2 linked regions of the Myxosarcina sp. GI1 genome follow. The protein of the gene in region 2 interacts with the protein of the main gene of each other region in a pairwise test. Links are inferred from orthologs where the notes say so. Each region holds a gene or a part of one and is shown on either strand. Other genes may lie near its edges.

Region 1 (3,290 bases), on a different replicon or contig from region 2:
TAGTAATTCGAGGATCGTCTTTCATTTTAAATAAGACGCCTCCCTTAATTTCGTTTCGCGCTTCTAGCTGTTGCTGTAGCTGGCTGGCATTTTCTACCATCGTGCGAAATTTCCAGACTTGAAAATGCTCATTCTTTAAGCCAACGCGAGTTTGCTTGTAAAAAATCGAACCTGAAGAATCGAGTTTGATTGCCAAGGCTATTATCAGCATTGGTAATCCTAAAATTAATAGCAGTAGTGATGAAACCACAAGATCGAACACACGTTTGCTAAAAAAGTCGATGCCAATAAGTGTGGGATTGTGGAATTTGATTGTGGGGATTCCTTTTACCGTAACGATGTTTTTTCTGTGTTGGGGTACTTTGAAGTTGATGGGGATAATGCGCCAATCAACTCCAGTGCATTTTAACTTCCAAAACAGGCTTGTTGACTCTTTAATTTGCTCCCAGGAACAAATAAAGATTTCATCTATGTTGCGATAATCGATCTTATCTAAAGCAATAGTCAATCCGTCACGTTGACGAAACTCTGATAAATCCAGCTTGGCTTCTACTTGAAACATAGTATTGCCTTCCAACAGAGCTTCGGTTTTGGCAATATCTTCGCGATCGCCCAACAGCATTATTTTGAATCTCAACGGAGAATACTGGCGGCGCAAATAAGATACCAAACTAAATAGTGATAGACGCTGCATGCTAGTTAGCACTACAGTCAAAAACCATGCCGCTAGCAACTGATAAAAGCAGTTGGGATCGCAGTACTCGAAAGCAACCGACAGCAAAACTATGTGAGTAAAAGTAATTGCCTTAATCAAATCAATAAAATTTCTGCTGCGATCGTTTTTGCCATATAAACCGCAGGTTATAAAAAAGCATAAATTGAGAATTATGGCAGGAATAATTAAATCGTTCGGACTGTTATCAATAGTAATCTTCTCAGAAGCCAAAAATCGCATATTTTCCGAGATTAGCCATGCTACAGCCAAACCCAAATTGTCGAGCAAAATTAGAATTAGTACTTTAGCCAAATATATAAGCTGATGAATGGCTATTTTAAAAAAGCCAGGAGAGCGAAGATCCCTGACCACACGGCTTTTATCAACTTCTTGGCTGAAGAAATTACTACTCTGCTCGCTAGTGGTAGATGTATAGTTTTCCAGCATACTTGGATTGCTTTCTTAATTGATTAATTGAGCAAATAAAACTCATTTCATAGGCTTCGGTCAAAGTGTTAGCCTGCAGTTGTATAGATAGTTCTCGTGGGAATATTTGTTTTTTGGCTTTTGACAATTGGCAATATATTTTAGCGGTAGATTTGATTGTTAGATACTTAAGTGTTTAGTAAGTTACTAGTAAAATTTATTACTAAATGAGGCTTAAATTGCTTTATTTACACCTAATAAAAATCTTATATTTATAACATAGTGAATTGGATTTTTCAGTGATTATACACAATTGGAGTTGTATCTGTAAAATAAATCTTGCTTGCGTAAAAAATGTCATACTTACGTGAAAAATGTCATATAAAGCGGTCTTACGATATTGTAGATTCGTGAAACCAAGCCGTCAGGGCGATCGCCAGCGCATCTGCTGCATCATCGGGACGAGGAATAAAATCGAGGGTTAATTCTCTGGCTACCGCTTCTTGAACTTCGATTTTGGGGGCATTGCCATGCCCTGTTAGAGTTTGCTTGATTTGAGGCGGGGCAAACTCGACATAAGGTATATTTGCCTGTGCCAGCACCAACATCAAAACACCTCTTGCCTGAGCGACAGTTATCGTATGGCTCATGCGGTAAAAAAATAGCTTTTCAACTGCTACCAAATCGGGGCGAATTTCAGCAATCAAAGTTTGCAAATCCTCGTAGATCGTGCAGAGGCGATCGCCAAATGGAGTTTTAGCAGGTGTCTCGATTGTGCCAAAATCCAGTAGGCTAGGAGATCTCAATGATTTGGCTTGACAAACTTGTTTAATCGGAGAACTGGTAGTCAAGCTCAGATCTGCTGTTTGACAGACAATGGTACCAAACCCGACAATAGCAATTCCCGGATCGATTCCTAAAATTTTTCGTTGTCTGGTTTTGACCACAGTGTTTGTAGCTTTTACGGCGCTTTGCTTTTCGCCTCAGCATAGCAAAAAAATAGCGCGTCTAACTATATAGATAGTAGATGCGCTGTAAATTTAAAACTTTCAGGAAAGTTTGTGCTTCCTGGATATAAATGCGATCGGCTAGTGTCTAAAACCTTAGTAAGTTTCTACGTGCCAGCGGTCGTCTTTTTTCATTTGCTTGCGATATTCTTCCCAATTGGTACCGCTTTTTTCAGCTGCGGTTGCTAAAGCTTCATCGATACCGTCTTCCATACCTTTAAGTCCGCAAATATAGGTATGAGTTTTGGGATCTTGAATTAATTTCCACAGTTCGTCGGCATGTTCGGCAATACGGTGTTGGATGTACATTTTGCCGCCTTCGGAATTTTTCTGTTCGCGGCTAATCGCATAATCCATGCGGAAGTTATCGGAATGGTTTTTCTGTATTTCTTCTAGCTCTTTTTTATAGAGAATATTCTCTGTTTTGGGAATACCAAAAAATAGCCAGGCAAAGCCTTTGAAGTTATAGTCGGGGTTGAGATCGCCTTCTCTAAACATGCGCCATAAATAAGCACGGAATGGAGCGATCCCCGTACCCGTAGCAATCATAATAATATTGGCATCTTCATCATCGGGAAGCAGCATTTCCTTTCCTACAGGTCCCATAATTGCTACTTCGTCATCGGGCTTGAGTCCACACAAAAAGCTGGAGCAAACCCCTTCGACATGCTCGCCCGTTTCTGGATGATCGTATTCTAGTTTCCGAACGCATAAGGATACGGTTTTGTCATCTAGGTTGTCTCCATGTCGAGTTGAAGCAATCGAATAAAGTCTCAATTTATGAGGCTTGCCTTTTTCATTTTTTCCTGGAGGAATAATACCGATACTTTGTCCTTCTAAATAGTAAAGATCTCCTTCAGAGATATCGAAAGTCATATGACAGCAAGTTCCAATTCCGCCTTCATCTACTAGATCGTAAATTTCAACGCACTTACCCATATAAGGATCTCTAGGACTATATATATTGACTGGAACTTTTTTCTTTTCTTCCTTCGCTTGAGTCATTGATTTACCATTGTTACTGTTGGTTTGCTGTTTTGAGCCAGTTTTATTTGCTTCTTTGGCTGATTCGCCGTTAAGAGGCTTAATACTGACAATTTCGCCACCTAAACGGTTGATCCGCCGCATTTCCTGATTCATGC
Region 2 (3,272 bases):
TTATTACTAATGTTTAAATCTAAATTAGGTTATTGAAAGTTTATAAGCTAGATTAAAAATAATTTTCCATTGGAGATAAACACTCTTAAAAAAGAGTGTCAAAAATAGACATTGAGGTTAAATTATTTATAGATTATGTGATTTTACAGTTTTTTGACCTTTTATCACGTTGCTACTGTTCGGTTAAATGAATATTTGCCCCTAACCAGATCGACTTACGTTTGATTCTGTACCTAAATAAATTTAGGGATACATCAACCGAATACTTTAACCAGCATCCAAGTTTAGACTTTCAATGTATTACTTATGAAAGAAAATTTATCCAAAGATAATAAAAAACTGCTACTTATTGATGATGACCCTAATTTGATTTTACTTGTAAAAGATTATCTAGAATTTAGAGGTTACAATGTGGCAACTGCTGAAAATGGTCGCGAAGCATTAGAAGTTCTCGATCGCCATATTCCCGATTTAATTATCTGTGATGTGATGATGCCAGAAATGGATGGTTATGCTTTAGTCAAGCATATTAGGGAAGAACCAACAACTAACAAAATTCCCGTTCTATTTCTTTCAGCCAAGGGTCAAAGTCAAGATAAAGTTAAAGGTTTGAATGAAGGTGCTGATGTTTACATGGTCAAACCCTTTGAGCCAGAAGAATTAGTAGCTCAGGTAGAATCTTCTCTCAATCAAATCAAGCGTTGGGAACAGGGAAGACCTAGAAGTTTGGACGGCGCGCCTTCAATTAAAGTTCCTCATAATGTCGAGTTAACTCCAACTGAAATAAAAGTAGTTCAGTTGGTAGCTAAAGGGATGGCTAATCGAGAAATTGCCGAGAAGCTGAATGTCAGCCAGCGCACCATAGAAAGCCATGTCTCTAATATGCTAAATAAAACTAGCCTCAATAATCGTACTGAGTTAGCGCGCTGGTCGATTGAAAGCAGTATGGCGTAGAAGGTAAAAGAGTGACGGTAGTTGCCTTATTAACGGCAAGTTAATAGGGCGATCGCGTAATTCTGATGCCTTTCAGGCTTATCGCGCTCGGCGCGCTGCCTGAGTCCCAAGGATTTGCTTTCGCAAACGCAATCGGCAATCGTGAAAAAAAATAATGATGGTAAAGATAAAATCTGTTATTATAAATACCTGATGCTGGCGTAGCTCAGTTGGTAGAGCAGCTGATTTGTAATCAGCCGGTCGCAGGTTCGAGTCCTGTTGCCAGCTTTGATAAAATAAGCGATACAACGGCTTTATAGCCTATTATAAGACCTCGAAAAACCCTCAAAAACATCCAGAAACCTGTAAAATTTAGATTGAATTAGATCGGACTAGGATCGATGGCTGAAGGGCAAATACAGCGACTGCTGGCACAGGCGAACGCTCGCTTGAGGCAGTCGCTTAGTGTAGTGGTCGTTTTTAGAAGAGGTCAAAAGCTATCTCTAAGAAGAGTGTTGCCGTCAAAACCAGCAAAAGGCGTATATTTATTCAAATTTCGCGCCTCAGATTATTTCACTCTCCCAGCCAAGCGATTGCACTTCTAATCCATTCTTCCACGTTAGGATTTTTAAGGAGTAGATCGTTTTGACTTATAGCATTAATCGCACTTTCGATTTCTTCGTTGCTATATCCCAAAGCTAGTAAAGTCATTTCCAAATCTTCGAGGATTTCTGGCTTGGGAAGAGAAGAAGATGCGGGTTGGTCGATGGCTACCCCAGCTAATTTACGCCATTGAGATAGTTTGGTTTTAAGTTCTAGAGCGATGCGTTCGGCAGTTTTGTTTCCGACACCAGGAATTTTAGTCAATGTAGAGATATTCCCCGATACAATTGCCCCTACCAAATCCGAAATTCCTAAAGTATCGATTGCCGCAATTCCCAACTGCATTCCAATACCGCTAACTCCTACTAACTGACGAAATAAATCTCTTTCGGCAGCAGTGGCGAAACCATAGAGAATTTGTTTGTCTTCTTGTATTTGCAAATAGGTAAAAATTTGTACGGTGGCAGAATTTTCAGTCGATAGCTGCTGTACCAAACGAGAGGGAACTTGAATTTCGTAGCCGATGTCGTTAACTTCTAAGATTAAAATGTGGCGATTGTTAATAGTTTTAACAATTTCAGTATTTATGCCTTTAAGATAGCTAATCATTAATAGAGTTAAGAGCTACAGAATTTTATTCAAATTCTAAACAAAATTAAAATACTTTAAACCTTCTAAAATTCCTCCAGCACAAGCCGCCTTGGCAAAATAGAGCGATTCGTGTTTATTTTCTCGATACCATTGACTCAATTCAGGTTTGGCATTGCCAACAATAATTCCTTTTTCTTCCCCTATAAACAAAGCAACATCGTTACCAGAATCACCACAGGTAACGGTGTCACAAGCAGCTATATTCCATCTATCGCGTAAAAACTGTACTGCCAAACCTTTGTCTCCATTAGGTGGGAGCAGGTCAAGATCTTGACCGCCGCTATATATTAATTTTACCTGATAACCGCGATCGTAAAGGGCGGTTCTCAATTTATTAATTACTTTTTCAGATACCGATTGTGCTAAATAATAACTAATTTTAAAGGGATTTTGTTCGGAATCGGGCTGAAACTGTAGATCTTCAAACTTACTAGCAATAGATACTATTTCCTCACGATTCCATCCCTGAGACAAAATCTTTTCCCACTCAGGATCGCAAACTTCTTTATTAGAATCAAAATACATTTCTGTCCCCACAGAAGTTATTAAAGCATCTGGAGACAACAACAACTTTGCCTTTGCTAACAGTCGATAGAGATATAAAGAACGTCCAGTTGCATAAACTATTTTGGTACCATACTCCTGACGATGTTTGGCTAAATGTTGATTGAGAGTTTTTAAAGCTGGATCGTCTCCAACCAAAGTATTGTCTAAGTCGGTTACAAATAAAAAAGGCTTCATATCTGCATATTGAATTATAGTTAGATGTTTTAAACCATAGTTAACAGCGGCGATCGAACGCTCGTACCAATAAAACTCAATCTAGCTCGTTCTAGTTCAAAGGTTTAAAAAAGATCGATCTTCTTGGCATTTTAGTCGGTAAACTCAAACATCAAGCATAAAATATAACCTCCTTTTTAGTTATTTGCTACCAAACGCTTTTTAGCCCTGTCAAATTTTAGTTTAGCCTCTCAATTAACAAACTAGTCTTTACAATTGCCGACAGAAACTGGTTAGCTGGAGAATGGTTAGAAAGATACTGCTACGTCACCAAGACGCAACAGAGCTTTTTCTAACTTCGTCAA

Evidence for each region.
Region 1: the proteins of ruvA (region 2) and ruvC interact in binary tests that used the Escherichia coli proteins (3 or more experiments, as listed by UniProt). The link is inferred for Myxosarcina sp. GI1 from one-to-one orthologs.

Annotation. Positions count from the first base shown.
Region 1 is NZ_JRFE01000003.1:74,805-78,094, forward strand. The notes cover bases 312-3,266. They hold ruvC (crossover junction endodeoxyribonuclease RuvC), read right to left. Parts: upstream 2,089-3,266; coding sequence 1,534-2,088; downstream 312-1,533. Other genes in these bases: KV40_RS01200 (sugar transferase), read right to left, coding at 312-1,162; petH (ferredoxin--NADP reductase), read right to left, coding at 2,245-3,266. Outside these bases: more of KV40_RS01200, read right to left, coding at 1-311; more of petH, read right to left, coding at 3,267-3,290.
Region 2 is NZ_JRFE01000026.1:255,226-258,497, reverse strand. What follows is about bases 327-3,263. They hold ruvA (Holliday junction branch migration protein RuvA), read right to left. Parts: upstream 2,146-3,263; coding sequence 1,507-2,145; downstream 327-1,506. Other genes in these bases: KV40_RS21430 (sucrose-phosphate phosphatase), read right to left, coding at 2,182-2,928; KV40_RS21445 (response regulator transcription factor), read left to right, coding at 327-954. Outside these bases: more of KV40_RS21445, read left to right, coding at 307-326. UniProt on the Escherichia coli protein: The RuvA-RuvB-RuvC complex processes Holliday junction (HJ) DNA during genetic recombination and DNA repair.